4 regions of the Streptomyces sp. DSM 41931 genome follow, and region 1 is predicted to be linked to each of the others. Evidence: riboswitches for the same ligand, from Rfam matches in the RefSeq annotation. Region 1 holds a riboswitch; each other region holds the start of a gene.
The links. A riboswitch is a leader RNA that binds a small molecule or an ion and turns the genes downstream of it on or off. The one in region 1 is predicted to bind cobalamin.
Positions count from the first base shown of each region.

Region 2: linked by a shared signal. The riboswitch ahead of ACP7TJ_RS09405 (prenyltransferase/squalene oxidase repeat-containing protein) and the one ahead of ACP7TJ_RS22200 (ribonucleoside-diphosphate reductase subunit alpha) in region 1 are both predicted to bind cobalamin.
Region 3: linked by a shared signal. The riboswitch ahead of ACP7TJ_RS25690 (energy-coupling factor ABC transporter permease) and the one ahead of ACP7TJ_RS22200 (ribonucleoside-diphosphate reductase subunit alpha) in region 1 are both predicted to bind cobalamin.
Region 4: linked by a shared signal. The riboswitch ahead of ACP7TJ_RS06890 (cobalamin biosynthesis protein) and the one ahead of ACP7TJ_RS22200 (ribonucleoside-diphosphate reductase subunit alpha) in region 1 are both predicted to bind cobalamin.

Region 1 is NZ_CP189902.1:4,759,666-4,763,839, reverse strand. Features, by position in the region: gene mctP (monocarboxylate uptake permease MctP) at 1-1,222, shown strand, start outside; gene ACP7TJ_RS22205 (GNAT family N-acetyltransferase) at 1,302-1,808, shown strand; cobalamin riboswitch at 1,824-1,991, shown strand; gene ACP7TJ_RS22200 (ribonucleoside-diphosphate reductase subunit alpha) at 2,118-4,174, shown strand, end outside.
Region 2 is NZ_CP189902.1:2,001,788-2,005,961, forward strand. Features, by position in the region: gene ACP7TJ_RS09395 (TetR family transcriptional regulator) at 1-308, shown strand, start outside; gene ACP7TJ_RS09400 (endo-1,4-beta-xylanase) at 571-1,971, shown strand; cobalamin riboswitch at 2,096-2,231, shown strand; gene ACP7TJ_RS09405 (prenyltransferase/squalene oxidase repeat-containing protein) at 2,343-3,563, shown strand; gene ACP7TJ_RS09410 (SCO2322 family protein) at 3,560-4,174, shown strand, end outside.
Region 3 is NZ_CP189902.1:5,579,004-5,583,177, forward strand. Features, by position in the region: gene ACP7TJ_RS25675 (energy-coupling factor ABC transporter ATP-binding protein) at 1-280, opposite strand, end outside; gene cbiQ (cobalt ECF transporter T component CbiQ) at 277-1,026, opposite strand; gene ACP7TJ_RS25685 (energy-coupling factor ABC transporter substrate-binding protein) at 1,034-1,405, opposite strand; gene ACP7TJ_RS25690 (energy-coupling factor ABC transporter permease) at 1,402-2,112, opposite strand; cobalamin riboswitch at 2,143-2,325, opposite strand; gene ACP7TJ_RS25695 (ABC transporter substrate-binding protein) at 2,517-4,109, shown strand; gene ACP7TJ_RS25700 (ABC transporter permease) at 4,130-4,174, shown strand, end outside.
Region 4 is NZ_CP189902.1:1,435,540-1,439,713, reverse strand. Features, by position in the region: gene ACP7TJ_RS06895 (cobyric acid synthase) at 1-628, opposite strand, end outside; gene ACP7TJ_RS06890 (cobalamin biosynthesis protein) at 625-1,566, opposite strand; cobalamin riboswitch at 1,686-1,826, opposite strand; gene ACP7TJ_RS06885 (hypothetical protein) at 1,990-2,211, opposite strand; gene ACP7TJ_RS06880 (inorganic phosphate transporter) at 2,246-3,490, opposite strand; gene ACP7TJ_RS06875 (class II aldolase/adducin family protein) at 3,646-4,174, shown strand, end outside.

The DNA.
Region 1 (4,174 bases):
CATCCTGGCGACGATGCCGTACATCGCGTTGCAGCTGGTCGGCATCCAGGCCGTGCTGGACGTGATGGGCGTCGGCGGCGGCGAGAACACCAACTGGTTCATCAAGGACCTGCCGCTGCTCATCGCCTTCGGCGTGCTCGCCGCGTACACCTACTCGTCGGGGCTGCGGGCGCCCGCGCTGATCGCGTTCGTCAAGGACACGCTGATCTACATCGTGATCGCGGTGGCGATCATCTACATCCCGATCAAGCTGGGCGGGTTCGACGAGATCTTCGCCTCCGCGCAGGAGGCGTACAGCCAGACCAACCCGGCCACCGGTGCGCCGCGCGGCTCCCTGGTGCCGGGTGAGGCGGGCCAGTGGACGTACGCCACGCTGGCGCTGGGCTCGGCGCTCGCACTGTTCATGTACCCGCACTCGATCACCGCGACGCTGTCCTCCCGCAGCCGTGAGGTGATCCGCCGCAACACCACGATCCTGCCGCTGTACTCGCTGATGCTGGGCCTGCTGGCGCTGCTCGGGTTCATGGCGATCGCGGCCGGGGTGAAGGTGCAGAACGGCCAGCTGGCCATCCCTCAGCTGTTCGAGAACATGTTCCCGGACTGGTTCGCCGGGGTGGCCTTCGCGGCGATCGGCATCGGCGCGCTGGTGCCGGCGGCGATCATGTCGATCGCGGCGGCGAACCTGTTCACCCGCAACATCTACAAGGACTTCATCAAGCCGGACGCGACGCCCAAGCAGGAGACCGCGGTCTCCAAGATCGTGTCCCTGCTGGTGAAGGTGGGCGCGCTGGTCTTCGTGCTGACCATGGACAAGACCGTCGCAATCAACTTCCAGCTGCTGGGCGGCATCTGGATCCTGCAGACCTTCCCTGCGCTGGTGGGCGGCCTGTTCACCCGCTGGTTCCACCGCTGGGCGCTGATCGGCGGCTGGGCGGTCGGCATGATCTACGGCACGGTCGCCGCGTACGGGGTGGCGTCGCCGACGCAGAAGCACTTCGGCGGGTCCGCCAAGGAGATCCCGGGCATCGGGGAGATCGGCTACATCGGTCTCACCGCCTTCGTGATCAACGTGGTGGTCACGGTCGTCCTGACCTTCGTCATGCGGGCTCTCAAGGCGCCCGAGGGCATCGACCAGACCAAGCCGGAGGACTACACGGCGGACTCGGGCGACCCCGGAGTCCAGGTGGAGCTCCCGCCGGCCACGGCGGGCAGCGCGCACTGACGCCGTCGCGTACGAGGCAGCGGGCCGCCGGTGGAAAACCGGCGGCCCGCTGCCGTACCCGTGCGGCAGACTCCCCCGCATGGACATCGTCATCCGGCCGGCGACGACCGGCGAACACGCGGAACTCGGTGAGATCACCGCGCAGGCCTATCTCGGCGACGGGCTGCTGGACTTCGGGGAGAGCGACGCCTACCTGGGCGAGCTGCGGGACGTGGCGAAGCGGGCGGCGGCCGCCGAGGTGCTGGTCGCCGTGGAGCACGGCACGCTGCTGGGCGGGGTGACCTTCGTGCCGGGGCCCGGGCCGATGGCCGACATAGCGGGGCCGGGCGAGGCGGAGATACGGATGCTGGCGGTGGCCCGCGCGGGCCGGGGCCGCGGGGCCGGGGAGGCTCTGGTGCGCGCCTGTGTCGACCGGGCACGAGGGATCGAGGGGTGCGGGCAGATCGTGCTGTCGACCCAGCGCACCATGCACTCCGCCCACCGGATCTACGAGCGGCTGGGCTTCACCCGCACCCCGGACCGGGACTGGAACCCGCTGCCGGAGCTGGACGACATCATGCTCCTCACCTACGAGTTGACGCTCTGACACCGGTCCGACACAACATATGGGGGTGCTGGCGGCACCCGGCACAAGATGTATGCTCATGCTCGCTGTCGCCGCAGGGGAATCCGGTGCGAATCCGGAACTGTCCCGCAACGGTGTACCCCTGCCTGCCCACGGGCGCGCACGGGAGTCAGTCCGAGGACCTGCCGACAGTGCGCCCGGCCCTTCCGGTCCCGGGTGCCCTGACGTCCGGGCCTCGCGGAATGGGCCGGTGGACGCGACGCCGTGTGCGTTCGTGTGCTGCCCCCTGCGCTCTTCGAGGCCCCCGTGCCGAGCGAGGGAGAGCCCCACGTGACCATCGCGCCAGCCGATCCGGCTTCAGCGACCCGCGTGACCGAGGAGAGTGACGGCCCCGGGGCCGCGCTGCTGCGGACCCTGACCCAGCTGACCGCCGACCTGCCCGACGCCGACCCCGGCCGGGTGGCCGCCGCCGCGCTGCGCGGCCGGTCCGCCGCCGCCGACGAGGCGGAGCTGCGGGACCTGGCCACCGAGGCGGCGGCCGGGCTGATCTCCGAGGACCCCGCGTACTCCCGGCTCGCCGCCCGGCTGCTGACCCTCGGCATCCGTGCCGAGGCCGCCTCGCAGGGCGTCACCTCGTTCACCGGCTCGGTGGCCGCCGGGCACCGGGAGGGCCTGATCGGCGACCGCACCGCCGCCTTCGTCCGGCTCCACGCGGCCCGGCTGGACGCGCTGATCGACACGGACGCCGACGACCGGTTCGGCTACTTCGGGCTGCGCACCCTGCACAGCCGCTACCTGCTGCGCCACCCCGCCACCCGCAAGGTCGTCGAGACGCCCCAGCACTTCCTGCTGCGGGTCGCCTGCGGGCTCGCCGAGGACGAGAGCGAGCGGGCGCTGGAGGAGGTCGCCGCCCTCTACGGGCTGATGAGCCAGCTGGACTACCTTCCCTCCTCCCCCACGCTGTTCAACTCCGGCACCCGCCACCCGCAGATGTCGTCCTGCTACCTCCTGGACTCCCCCAGGGACGAGCTGGACTCCCTCTACGAGCGCTACCACCAGGTCGCCCGCCTCTCCAAGCACGCCGGCGGCATCGGCCTGTCCTTCTCCCGCGTCCGCGCCCGGGGTTCGCTGATCCGCGGCACCAACGGCCACTCCAACGGCATCGTCCCGTTCCTGAAGACGCTGGACGCCTCGGTCGCCGCCGTGAACCAGGGCGGCCGGCGCAAGGGCGCGGCCGCGGTCTACCTGGAGACCTGGCACGCGGACATCGAGGAGTTCCTCGAACTGCGCGACAACACCGGTGAGGACGCCCGCCGTACGCACAACCTGAACCTGGCGCACTGGGTGCCGGACGAGTTCATGCGCCGGGTCGCCGACGACGCGCAGTGGTCGCTGTTCTCCCCGGTGGACGTGCCCGGGCTGGTCGACCTGTGGGGCGAGGAGTTCGACGCGGCCTACCGCGCCGCCGAGGCGAAGGGCCTGGCCCGCAGGACGCTCCCGGCCCGCGAGCTGTACGGCCGGATGATGCGCACCCTCGCGCAGACCGGCAACGGCTGGATGACCTTCAAGGACACCGCCAACCGCACCGCCAACCAGACCGCCGAGCCGGGCCACGTCGTCCACTCCTCCAACCTGTGCACGGAGATCCTGGAGGTCACCGACGACGGGGAGACGGCGGTCTGCAACCTCGGCTCGGTCAACCTCGCGGCCTTCGCCGGCGCGGACGGCATGGACTGGGAGCGCCTGGACGCGGCGGTCCGCACCGCCGTGACGTTCCTGGACCGGGTGGTCGACATCAACTTCTACCCGACCGAGGAGGCGTCCCGGTCCAACAGCCGCTGGCGCCCGGTGGGTCTGGGCGTGATGGGGCTCCAGGACGTGTTCTTCCGGATGCGGATGCCCTTCGACTCCCCCGAGGCGAAGGCGCTGTCCACCCGGATCGCCGAGCGGATCATGCTCGCCGCGTACGAGACGTCCGCCGCCCTCGCGGAGCGGCACGGGCCGCTGCCCGCCTGGGAGAAGACCCGTACCGCGCGGGGCGTGCTGCACCCCGACCACTACGGCGTCGAGCTCGCCTGGCCGGAGCGCTGGGAGGCGCTGCGGACCCGGATCGCCGCCACGGGCCTGCGCAACGCGCTGCTGCTGGCGATCGCGCCCACCGCGACCATCGCGTCCATCGCCGGCGTGTACGAGTGCATCGAGCCGCAGGTGTCCAACCTGTTCAAGCGCGAGACGCTGTCCGGGGAGTTCCTCCAGGTCAACTCGTACCTGGTGAACGATCTCAAGCGGCTCGGCGTGTGGGACGCGCGCACCCGGGAGGCGCTGCGCGAGGCAAACGGCTCGGTGCAGGACTTCGCGTGGGTCCCCGAGGACGTACGGCGGCTGTA
Region 2 (4,174 bases), 2.8 Mb from region 1:
GCGCGCTCCAGCGCGACCCGCTGCTGGCCGACGCGATGGTGCGGGCGCTGACCTTCGCGGACCGCAGTGTGAGCGCGGAGGTGGAGCAGGTCTTCCGGCGGACGACGGCGATCATCCTGGACGCGACGGACCTGGCCGACCCGACGCCCGAACAACTGTCGGCGGTGCGGGTGATCGGGCACACCTGGCACTCGACGCTGATCACCTGGCTGTCGGGGCGGGCCTCCATCGAGCAGGTGGGCGCGGACATCGAAACGGTGTGCCGGCTGATCGACCTGACGGCGCCGCCGCGCTCCCGGCAGAGCTGACGAAAATTTCGAAAGCGCTTCCGCCCCCGGTCGCCCACCTCCCTCACCGGCCCCTCTTCGTCCAGGTCCATATCCGGCGTGCGCGAACGGTTGACCACCCGTTCCGCCCTCCGTATCGTCACCGCAGCCATTCGGAGCCGAGTCCGAAATTTTCGTACCGCAGTACCGCAGTGCCGCAGGCAGTGTCATCAGCGCCACCCCCACCGCACCACGCTCACCCGATCCGCACCACGGGACCCGCCGGAGAAGGGATGACATGCGCATGATCGGAAAGGGAACGACAGAGCCACACAGGAGAGCCGGAGGCGCCGTCCCCCGCGCGCGGCGCCGGCTGCGCGCGGCCCTGAGCGCCGCCACCACCGCCCTGCTGACCGCGGGCGCCCTCGCCGCGCTCCCCCAGGGCACCGCCCACGCCGCCGACACCCTGGGCGCCGCCGCGGCCGAGAAGGGCCGCTACTTCGGCGCCGCCGTCTCCGCGAACCACCTCGGCGAGGCGCAGTACGTGGCCACGCTGAACCGCGAGTTCAGCTCGGTCACGGCCGAGAACGAGATGAAGTGGGACGCCCTCGAACCGAGCCGGGGCTCCTTCAACTTCAGCCGCGCGGACCAGATCTTCGACCACGCCAAGAGCCAGGGCATGGACGTCCGCGGGCACACCCTGGTCTGGCACTCACAACTGCCGAACTGGGTGTCCCAGTTGGGCGCGAGCGACCTGCGCACGGCGATGAACAGCCACATCACCCAGGTCATGACCCACTACAAGGGCGAGATCCACTCCTGGGACGTGGTCAACGAGGCGTTCCAGGACGGCGGCAGCGGCGCCCGGCGCTCCTCGCCCTTCCAGGACAAGCTGGGCGACGGCTTCATCGAGGAGGCGTTCCGCACCGCCCGCGCGGCCGACCCGAACGCCAAGCTCTGCTACAACGACTACAACACCGACGGCGTCAACGCGAAGAGCAATGCCGTCTACACCATGGTCCGCGACTTCAAGGCCCGCGGCGTGCCGATCGACTGCGTCGGCTTCCAGTCCCACTTCAACCCCAACTCCCCCGTCCCGTCCGACTACCAGGCCAACCTCCAGCGCTTCGCGGACCTCGGCGTGGACGTCCAGATCACCGAGCTGGACATCGAGGGCTCGGGCCAGGCCCAGGCCGCCGACTACGGCAACGTCGTCCGCGCCTGCCTGGCGGTGAGCCGCTGCACCGGCATCACGGTGTGGGGCATCCCGGACAAGTACTCGTGGCGGGCGAGCGGCACCCCGCTGCTGTTCGACGACAACTACAACAAGAAGCCCGCGTACGACGCGGTGCTGAGCGCGCTGGGCGGCGCCCCCGGCGGCGACCCGGGGGACCCGGGTGACCCGGACGCGGCCTGCACCGCCGCCTACACCACGGCCGAGCAGTGGAACGGCGGCTACAACGGCAGGGTGACGATCACCGCGGGCCGCTCCCCGATCTCCGGCTGGAGCGTGACCCTCACCCTGGGGTCGTCGCAGCAGGTGGTCTCGGTGTGGAACGGGTCACCCACCTACAACGGCAACGTGATGACCGTCCGCTCCACCTGGAACGGCTCGCTGGCGGCCGGCGCCTCGACCAGCTTCGGCTTCACCGTCAACGGCTCCGCCACGTCCCCGCCGCAGATCGGCGCCTGCACCGCCTCCTGACGTACCCGCACCCCCCTCGGCCCGCACCCGTCCCTCGGGTGCGGGCCGTCTCACGGGTGCCGTGACCCTCGTCACCTCCCGCGTCCGTGCCTCTCCCCGCGCACGCGGCCGCCCCGGACGCCCGTTCTACGGGCGGGTAGAGTGGCCGCGTCGTATCACAGCCGTACGGGGGGAAGCCGGTGCGAATCCGGCGCTGACCCGCAACCGTGAGCCGTCCTGGAGACGGTGAGCCGGAATGCCCCGCACGGATCGTGACCGGCTCACGTGCCCGGCATCCCGCCGGCGCACGGGCACCGTCGAGGTATACGGAGCCGAGCCGCCGGGGTGTCCCGCGCTGCCCGGCCCTCTTCAGGGAGAGGCACCCGCCCGTCATGAACGTCCGCCGCAGCGCAGCGGTGCTGGCCGCCGTCGCCGTCCTCGGCGCCGCCGCACCGGCCGCAGCCGACTCGTCCCCGTCGCCGACCCCGCAGCCGCTGCCGTCCGCGCTGTACGGCGACACCGACCCGCAGTACGACGGGGTGTGGCGTCAGTCGCTCGCCCTGCTCGCCCAGCACGCCGCCGGCGCCGAGCCGCCGAAGGCCGCCGTCGGCTGGCTGACCGGCCAGCAGTGCGCCGACGGCTCGTTCGCGCCGTTCCGGGCCGACCCGTCCGTCGCGTGCGACGCCAAGACGATGGTCGACACCAACCAGACCGCCGCCGCCGTGCAGGCGCTCGCCGCGCTCGGCGGCCACGACGCCGTCATCGGGAAGGCCGTCGGCTGGCTGAAGTCCGTGCAGAACAAGGACGGCGGCTGGGGCTACACCGCGGGCGGCCCCAGCGACACCAACTCCACGTCCGTCGTCGTCGGCGCGCTCGCCGCCGCCGGTGAGAAGCCGGGCGAGGTGAGGAAGGGCGGCAAGTCCCCCTACGACGCGCTGCTCGGCCTGGAGCTGCCCTGCACCGGCGAGGGCGCGGGCGCGTTCGCGTACCAGCCGGAGAAGGACGGCTCGCTGACCGCCAACGCGGACGCGACGGCGGCGGGCGTGCTCGGCGCGCTCGGCCGGGGCCTGCTGGTCGAGCCCGGCAAGGGCGACGGCGCGGCGGCCGGCTCCTGCGTCAAGGCGACCACCCCGGAGCAGGCCGCCGCCAACGGCGCCGCCCACCTGGCCGGCGAGCTCGCCGCCAAGGGCTACCTGCTCGCCGCGACGCCCGGCGCCGAGGACCAGCCCGACGTCGGCAACACCGCCGACGCGGTGGTCGCGCTCGCCGCGCAGGGCGACACGGCCCAGGCGAAGAAGTCGTACGCCTGGCTGGAGAAGAACGCCGCCGACTGGGCCGCGCAGAGCGGGCCCGCCGCCTACGCGCAGCTCGTCCTCGCCGCCCACGCGACCGGCGCGGACCCGCGCGACTTCGGCGGCACGGACCTGGTGAAGCAGCTCCAGGCCGCCGGCCCGGCCGCCCCGGAGAAGACCACGAAGGCGGCGGAGGAGGCCGAGGACGAGAAGGACGCGGACTCCCCGTTCGGCGTCTGGTGGTTCGTCGGCGTCTGCCTGGTCGCCGGCATCGGCATCGGCTTCCTGGTCAGCAACCGCGCCAAGAGGCAGCAGTCGTGATCCGCCGTGCCACCGTGCTGTTCCTGGCCGCGCTGCTCCCCCTGCTGGCGGGCGCCGGCCAGGCCCAGGCCGCCGGGTACCGCTACTGGTCCTTCTGGGAGCGGGACGGCTCGGCGTGGACGTACGCCACCGTGGGTCCGTCGCTGTCGCGGCCCGCGGACGGCGACGTCCAGGGCTTCCGCTTCTCGGTCAGCGAGGACTCGGGCGACGCGGCCAAGCCCCGCGGCGCCGCCGGTTTCGACACGATCTGCGCGAAGACCCCCGCGAAGGACGGCACGAAGCGGGTCGCCCTGGTGATCGACTTCGGCACGCCCGGCGACGCCCCGTCCGGGGAGAAGCCGCCGGCCGGCCGCACGGCCTGCGCGCAGGTGGCGGAGGACGCCACGACGGCGGAGGCGCTGGCCTCGGTCGCCAAGCCGCTGCGCTACGACAGCAACGCGCTGCTGTGCGCGATCGCGGGCTACCCGGCGAAGGGCTGCGGCGAGCAGGTGGCCACGGACGGGAAGGACTCGTCCCCCACGGAGACCGCCGGGACCGCCGAGACCGCCGAGACCGCCGGGTCCGCCGAGGACGACGGCGGCTCCGGGCCCTCCGTGGGTCTGATCGCGGGC
Region 3 (4,174 bases), 820 kb from region 1:
CGTCCGGGTCCTGCACCACCAGCTGCACGGTGGTGCGCAGCACCGTCAGACCCTTCCGGTCGTGCCGCACCGCACGGCCCGACAGCAGCAACTCCCCGCCGTGGGGCCGCAGTCCGCCGCTCAGCAGCCGCATCAGCGTGGTCTTGCCGCTGCCGTTGCGGCCCAGCAGCGCCAGCGCCCGTCCCTCGCGCACCTCGAAGTCGAGCCCGGTGAACACCGGCGGCCCGTCCTCGTACGCGAACGACACGTCCCGCAGTGCCACCAGCACGGATCCGCTCACGACAGGGGCCTTTCCAGTACGAAGGTGAGGGCGGCCAGCGCCGCCAGGAGCGCGCCGCTCGCGGCCGTGAACCGGGCGGACACCCGGGCCTCGGGCACCAGCACGCGCAGGGCGCCGTCGTAGCCGCGGCCCGCGAGCCCGGTCTGCAGCCGCGCCGCCCGGTCGAAGGACCGGACGAACGCGGTCGCGCCGAGCCCGCCGAGCGAACGCCAGGCCGCCGCACGGGTGGTGTGCCCGAGCCGCGCCGCCTGCGCCCGGTGCACCCGGCGCACCGAGTCCAGCAGCAGAAAGCTCATCCGGTACGTCACCAGCGCCACGTCCACGAGCGGCGCGGGCACCCCGGCGCGCACCAGCCGCGGCAGCAGGTCCGACATCGGTGTGGTGAACGCGAACAGCAGCACGCCCAGCGAGGCCGCCGAGGTGCGCAGCAGCAACTCCCCGGCACGCAGCGGTCCGTCCTCGGCCGGCGACACGAAACCGCCGGGTCCGCCCACCCGCACCAGCAGGGTCAGCGCCCCGGTGACGCAGAACCCCAGCGGCACCCGGTACGCCCGCCACAGCCGCCCGGCCGGCACCCCCGCCGGGCCGAGCAGCAGCACCAGCGCGGTGACCAGCACCAGCGCGGCGCCCGGCCACGGGGGCAGCGAGACCGCGAGGACGGTGAGGCCGAGGCCGAGGACGGCCTTGTCCACGGGATGTCGGCGGCGCCAGCGGCTGCTGTGCGCCGCCGCGTCGATCGGCAGCACGGATCCGTCAGTCCCGTCCGCCGTCGGCGCCGGTGCGTGCCCCCGCGTCCGTGTCCCCCGCGACGGACCGCTCACGGGCCCGCGCCTCGCCCTGCCGGCGCCCGCGCCGCAGCCCGAAGTAGTACGCCAGGACGCCCGCGCCGATCGCGGCCTGGAGGGCGAACAGCGCCGACTCGACCTCCCCGGACGGCGGTTCGTACAGCGGCGAGAACCACGGCTCGTAGTCCGGGTCGATCTCGGTGATCGCGGTCTCCGCCTCGCCGTCCGCCCCGGTGAACGGCTCCTCCTTGTGGTCGCCGAGCCCGAGCGCCAGCGGGATCACGGCGAGGGCCGCGACGAGCAGCAGGAGCAGGGTGTTGATCCTCGCGTTGCGCCTCACCGGGCCACCGCCCCGGCCGACTCGGCCCGCTTGCCGCCGGCCGCCGAGGTGACCAGCACCCCGAGCCGGGTCAGCTCGCCCTTGCTGGACTGCACCAGCAGACGCATCACCAGCACGGTCAGCAGCCCCTCGCTGACCGCGAGCGGAATCTGCGTGACGGCGAAGATGGAGCCGAACTTCCCCAGCGCGCCCAGGAATCCGCTGCCCGGGTCGGGGAACGCCAGCGCCAGCTGGACGCTGGTCACGCAGTACGTCGACAGGTCGGCGACGAACGCGCCGCAGAACACCGCGCCCATCAGCGGCACGCCGTACCGGCGCAGCAGCCGGTAGACGCCGTACCCCGCCCAGGGGCCGACGACCGCCAGGGAGAAGACGTTGGCGCCGAGCGTGGTGAGCCCGCCGTGGGCGAGCAGCAGCGCCTGGAACAGCAGGGTGATGGTCCCGAGCACCGCCATGACCGGCGGCCGGAACAGGATCGCGCCCAGCCCGGTGCCGGTGGGGTGGGAGCAACTCCCGGTCACCGAGGGCAGTTTCAGCGCGGACAGGACGAAGGTGAACGCTCCCGACGCGCCCAGCAGCAGCGTGCTCTCGGGATGTTCTCTGACGTCACGGACGAGCGACCGGGCTCCGTGGACGACGAAGGGCGCGGATACGACGCCCCAGGCGACCGCGTGCGCCGGAGGCAGGAAACCCTCGGCAATGTGCATGGCTCAGCACACCCTCTCCAGCACCTCGTGGATGGTTGACGCGCCTTGGCCGGTCTCCTGGCTGACGGGTACCACCGCCCGTGCTCCGCCTTCCCGGGTCCCGAAGAACCCAGTGGCTGCCCGTGAGGGCCGGAGCCGGACTTCCCGATCACAGTGGCGAGGGCCGCACCGGTATCGCACCGATTTCCCGTCACCAAGGCGTGGTGACAGTAGTCCCCGTCGCGGTCCGGTGACAAGCGGCGACGGGGGCGCGCGGAGGGCGCCCGGCGGCTCGGGACCCGGCGCACACCTGCGCGTTCGGGCAGCCCGGCGACCGGGGTGACTGGGGGGCCGCCGTCCTGGGCAAGGTCTTCCTGCAACTAATATGCAAGAGCGATTTTCCAGCAACAGGGATGTGAGGTTCGATGACGACCCGACGACGCATACGGGGCGCCGCCGCCGTGCTGGCGACGGCCGCGGCGGTCGCCGCCTGCTCGGCACCGGGCTCCGGCGGCGCGGACGGCGCGGCGGCCGGCGAGTCCGTGGTGATCGGCGTCTCCACCGAGCCCGACACCCTCAGCCCGCTCCTCGGCTACGGCAAGGACGGCAACTCCAAGCTCTTCGACGGCCTCCTCGCCCGCACCGCCGACATGACCCTCGAACCCGCCCTGGCCACGGCACTTCCGCGGATCACGGACGGCGGACGCACCTACACCTACACCCTGCGCAAGGGCGTCAGGTTCAGCGACGGCAAGCCGCTGACCGCGCGGGACGTCGTCTTCACGTACCGCACGGTGCTCGACGACGACACCAACAACACCGCCAAGAGCGAACTCGCGGCCGTCAAGGACGTCCGGGCGGTGGGCGACGACACGGTCGTCTTCACCCTCCACCACCCCTACGCGCCGTTCGCCGCCCGCACGGTGCTGCCGATCGTCCCCGAGCACGTCGCCGGCGGGCAGGACCCCAACACCGGCCCCTTCAACACCAAGCCGGTCGGCACCGGACCGTACGTCCTCGCCGACTGGCGCAAGGGCGAGAAGCTCACCTTCAAGGCCAACCCGCACTACTGGGGCGGCGCCCCGAAGGTGAAGAAACTCACCATGGCGATCGTCCCCGACGACGACGTCCGCGCCACCCGGCTCCGCTCCGGCGACCTCGACGGCGCGGTCCTCCCGCCCAACCTCGCCGCCACCTTCAAGGGCGACGACGACAAGAAGACGTACCGGGCCACCTCCTACGACGTCCGCGTCGTCACCCTCCCCAGCGGCAACCCCGTCACCGGCGACACCGCGATCCGCCGCGCCCTCGACCTCGCCGTCGACCGGCAGGCCATGGTCGACAAGATCCTCGACGGCGCCGGCCGCCCCGCCTACGGCCCGCTGCCCGTCGACGACCCCTGGTTCGCCGAGGACGTCGAGCGCCCGCGCGACCTCGCCGAGGCCGGCCGCGTCCTCGACGCCGCCGGCTGGACGAAGGGCGAGGACGGCGTCCGCGCCAAGGACGGCCGCCCCGCCCGCTTCACGCTGTACTACCCCTCCGGCGACAAGGTCCGCCAGGACCACGCCCTCGCCTACGCCTCCGACGCCAAGAAGGCCGGCATCGACGTCCGGGTGGAGAGCGCCACCTGGGAGGTCATCGAGCCCCGCATGCACCGGGACGCCGTCCTCGCGGGCTTCGGCAGCACCGGCGACCCCGACTTCGGGCTCTACACGATGCTGCACTCCTCCCTCGCCGGCGACGGCTTCAACAACATGGCCCACTACGACAACCCGGCCGTCGACCGCGCCCTGGAGACCGGCCGCCGCACCCAGGACCCCGAGGCCCGCAAGGCCGCCTACGCCGCCCTCCAGCGCGCCCTCGTCAAGAACCCCGGCTACACCTTCCTCACCCACATCGACCACCTGTACGTGCTCGCCGACCGCTGGAAGGGCCTCACCACCCAGACCGAGCCGCACGAGCACGGCTTCGCCGCCGGACCCTGGTGGAACGTCGAGGACTGGCAGCCCACGCCATGACCCACGCCCCCTGGCGCGCCATGGCACGGCTCACGGCGCGCCGCGCGCTGTACGCCGTGCCGGTG
Region 4 (4,174 bases), 3.3 Mb from region 1:
CCGGTTCCAGCAGCGAGACGTCCCCGCGGAACTTGTTCACCAGGAACCCGGCGACCAGCTCCTGGTCCTCGGGGGAGAGCAGGGCGACCGTGCCGAAGAAGGAGGCGAAGACGCCGCCCCGGTCGATGTCGCCGACGACGAGCACCGGCAGACCGGCGTTGCGGGCGACGCCCATGTTCACGATGTCGGTGCGGCGCAGGTTGATCTCCGCCGGGCTCCCGGCGCCCTCGCAGATCACCGCGTCGTACTGGTTCCGCAGCTGCTCCAGGCAGTCCAGGACGGTGCCGAGGAGCCGTTCCTGACGGCCCCCGTGATAGCCGCGGGCGCTCATCTCGCCGACCGGGCGGCCCATCAGCACCACCTGGCTGGACCGTTCGCCGCCCGGCTTCAGCAGCACCGGGTTCATCAGCGCCGTCGGCTCCACCCGGCACGCCTGCGCCTGCATGGCCTGGGCGCGGCCGATCTCGGCGCCCTCGCGGGTGACGAACGAGTTCAGCGACATGTTCTGCGCCTTGAACGGCGCGGCCTTCACCCCCTGGCGCACCAGCCACCGGCAGATCCCGGCGGTGACCACGCTCTTGCCGGCGTCCGAGGTGGTCCCGGCGACCAGCAGTCCGCCACCGCTCACGTGGCACGTCCCTTCAGCACGCGCCGCGCGGCCACACCGGCCGCCAGCGCCAGCCAGCCGACGCGCCGCGACAGGCGCACCGCCCGGTCGATGTCGGTGACGGCGACGGGGCGTCCGCCGCCGTTGAGGACGGGCCGGTGCTCGACCCGCCCGCCGTAGGAGAGGGTCCCGCCGAGCCGCACGCCGAGCGCGCCCGCGAAGGACGCCTCCACGGGACCGGCGTTGGGGCTGGGGTGCTTGCCCGCGTCCGCGCGCCAGGCCCGTACCGCACCGCGCGGGTCCGGCCCGGTGAGCGCGGCCAGGACGGCCGTCAGACGCGCGCCCGGCCAGCCGGCGACGTCGTCGAGACGGGCGGACGCCCAGCCGTAGCGGCGGTGACGGGGCGACTTGTGCCCCACCATCGCGTCCAGGGTGTTGACGGCCCGGAAGCCCACCAGACCCGGCACCCCGGCGACCGCGCCCCACACCAGGGCGCCCACCACGGCGTCGGAGGTGTTCTCGGCGACGGACTCCACGACGGCGCGGGCGATGCCGTCGGCGTCCAGGGCCTGCGGGTCACGTCCGCACAGGTGCGGCAACCGCTCCCGGGCGGCCTGGACGTCACCGGCCTCCAAGGCCTGGGCGATGGCACGCGCCTCCCGGGCCAGCGAGGTCCCGCCGACGACGGCCCAGGTGGCGACGCCGGTCAGGGCGACGGAAGCGGCGGGGGAACGGCGTACGGCGCGGGCGGCCAGGCTTCCGAGGGCGACGGCGCCGCCGACGCACACGGCGGTGTGCACGGCCCCGCGGCCCCGGTCGTCCCGCCACAGCACCCGCTCCACGGCAGCCGCGGCCCGCCCGAACGCGGCGACCGGATGCCCACGGCGGGGATCGCCGAGCAGCAGGTCGCCGAGGAGGCCGGCGGCGGCGCCGTACGCGAACACGCGATCGGCACCCATGGGTTCAGCCGGTGACGGATCCGGAGGTTACGGCCCCGAAGGGGGGTGGGGTGTCGCTGGTCGACCTCGGCAGGCTGCCGCGCATGGCGATATGTCCTCACTCAGGGTGTCCGCGCCCTGGTTCGACGAGACCGGCGGCGAGAGTTCCTGGCTCCCGGGGTGGACACCCCGGTGACAGTGGCGGGACCGCGCCGGATTCGCACCGGCTTCCTCTCCTGCCGCCGTATTGGCGGAGGCAGTCCACCATGCCCCTGGAAGGGCCGTCAACTTGCCGTTGACCTGCGGGGCTGAAGTGTGCCGAGGCCCACAGAGGGGCTCACGTGGGTGAACGCCGTGAACGGCCGGTGGACGGCGCGCACACGTCGGCGGGCGGTGCGGGAGCCGGGACTCCCGCACCGCCCGCCGGACGGGGACGATCTGCGGTCAGGCCATGATCAGGTAGATCCCGTAGCCCACCGCCGCCGCGCACGCGGCGAAGCATGCGTAGGCGCCGGTGACCGCCAGGGCCGCGGACTGGCCCTGGGCCGCGGCCCTCTCGCGGCGGGACAGGCCGGTGATGCCGAGGGTGAACAGGGCCACCAGGGCGACGGTGACCACGAGGCTGACGCCGAAGACGGAACCGAGGGCCGCCCAGTCGATCTTCATGGTGCTCTTCTTCCTTCGTTCCGGGCCGTCGCGGTCAGACGGAGGTCCTGGCCGGTGAGGCCGGGTCGTTGGGGGCCGGGATCGTGGCCGCGAGTTCGTCGCTCACGGTGCCCGCCGGGGGCGGGGTCACCGCGGCCATCGCCTGCGTCACCACGCCGGCCGGCTCCGCGCCGGGGGCCTCGTGGTCGTTGACGTTGGTGTGGTCGACGACCTCGCGCCGGGAGATCTTCCAGATGGCCGCGCTGGACGCGATCAGGAAGACGGCCACGACGGCGGTGCCCCAGTTCCCGAAGCCGCACACCCACTCGGCGATCGCCGCGACCAGGGCGGCGGCCGGCAGGGTCAGACCCCAGGCGACGAACATCCGGGTGGCGGTCGACCAGCGGACGACACCGCCCTTGCGGCCGAGGCCGGCGCCCATGACGGAACCGGAGACGGAGTGCGTCGTGGAGAGGGAGAAGCCGAGGTGGGAGGAGGCCAGGATGACCGTCGCGGCGCTGGTCTGGGCGGCGAAGCCCTGCTGCGGCTGGAGGTCGGTCAGGCCCTTGCCCATGGTGCGGATGATGCGCCAGCCGCCGAGGTAGGTGCCGAGCGCGATGGCGATGCCCGCCGAGAGGATGACCCACATGGGCGGGTCCGAGTCGGGAGCGAGGGTGCCGCCGGCCACCAGGGCGAGGGTGATGATGCCCATCGTCTTCTGGGCGTCGTTGGTGCCGTGCGCCAGGGAGACCAGGCCGGCCGAGGCGATCTGCCCGGCGCGGTAGCCCTTCTCGGAGGCCTTGGCGTCGGCGTTGCGGCCCATGCGGTAGGTGAGCCGGGTCGCGAACATCGCGGCGAGGCCGGCCACCAGCGGGGCGGCGATCGCGGGGATCAGGACCTTGGTGACCAGGACGTCGCCGTGGACCGCGCCGAAGCCGGCGGAGGCGACCGTGGCGCCGATCAGACCGCCCATGAGGGCGTGCGAGGAGCTGGACGGCAGGCCGACCAGCCAGGTCAGGAGGTTCCAGAGGATCGCGCCGACCAACGCGGCGAAGATGACCTCGGGACGGATACCGGCCTCGTCGACGAGGCCTTTGGAGATCGTGTTGGCGACCTCCACCGAGAGAAAAGCGCCGACAAGGTTCAGCACGGCGGACATGGCCACCGCGACCTTGGGCCTCAGCGCACCGGTCGAAATGGTCGTTGCCATCGCGTTCGCGGTGTCGTGGAAACCGTTCGTGAAATCGAACGCGAGTGCGGTTACCACCACAATCGCGAGGATCAGCGAGAAGCTTTCCATTTACCCAGGCAATCGTTCGAGGTCATTGGCTGGTCGAACGTAGGTAACCAGGGTGAACGGAAGATGAACTGGAACGGGCATCGCGGTGACCGGAAGAGGGGGTGTGCGCTCCGCCGTCCAGCCCACACGGCCGGGGCTCCTGGCAGGATCTCCACATGACCGACCAGTACCGGACCGGACAGGAAGCGGAGGGCGCTGTGCGTGGCGTCCCGGGCACGCGCGGTGAGGGCTCCGCGGGGCCGGGCGAGGAGGTGGCGGACGCCTGGGCGGAGCTCGTCGCGACGGCCCGCCGCACCGTCGCCGACGGCCTCGTCGTCGGCACCTCCGGCAACGTCTCCGTACGGGTCGGCGACACCGTCCTCGTGACACCCTCGGGCGTCCCGTACGACCGGCTCGCCCCGGCCGACGTGACGGGGGTGGACCTCACGGGCCGGCAGGTGATCGGCACGCTGGTCCCGACCAGCGAGCTGCCCCTCCACCTGGCCGTGTACCGCACGACCGGCGCGCGCGCCGTCGTCCACACGCACGCCGTGCACGCCACCGCGGTCTCCACGCTCGTCGACGAGCTCCCGGCGATCCACTACATGACCGCGGCCCTGGGCGGCCCCGTCCGCGTGGCCCGCTACGCCACCTACGGCACGCCGGAACTGGCCGAGAGCACTCTGCACGCCCTCGACGGCCGCA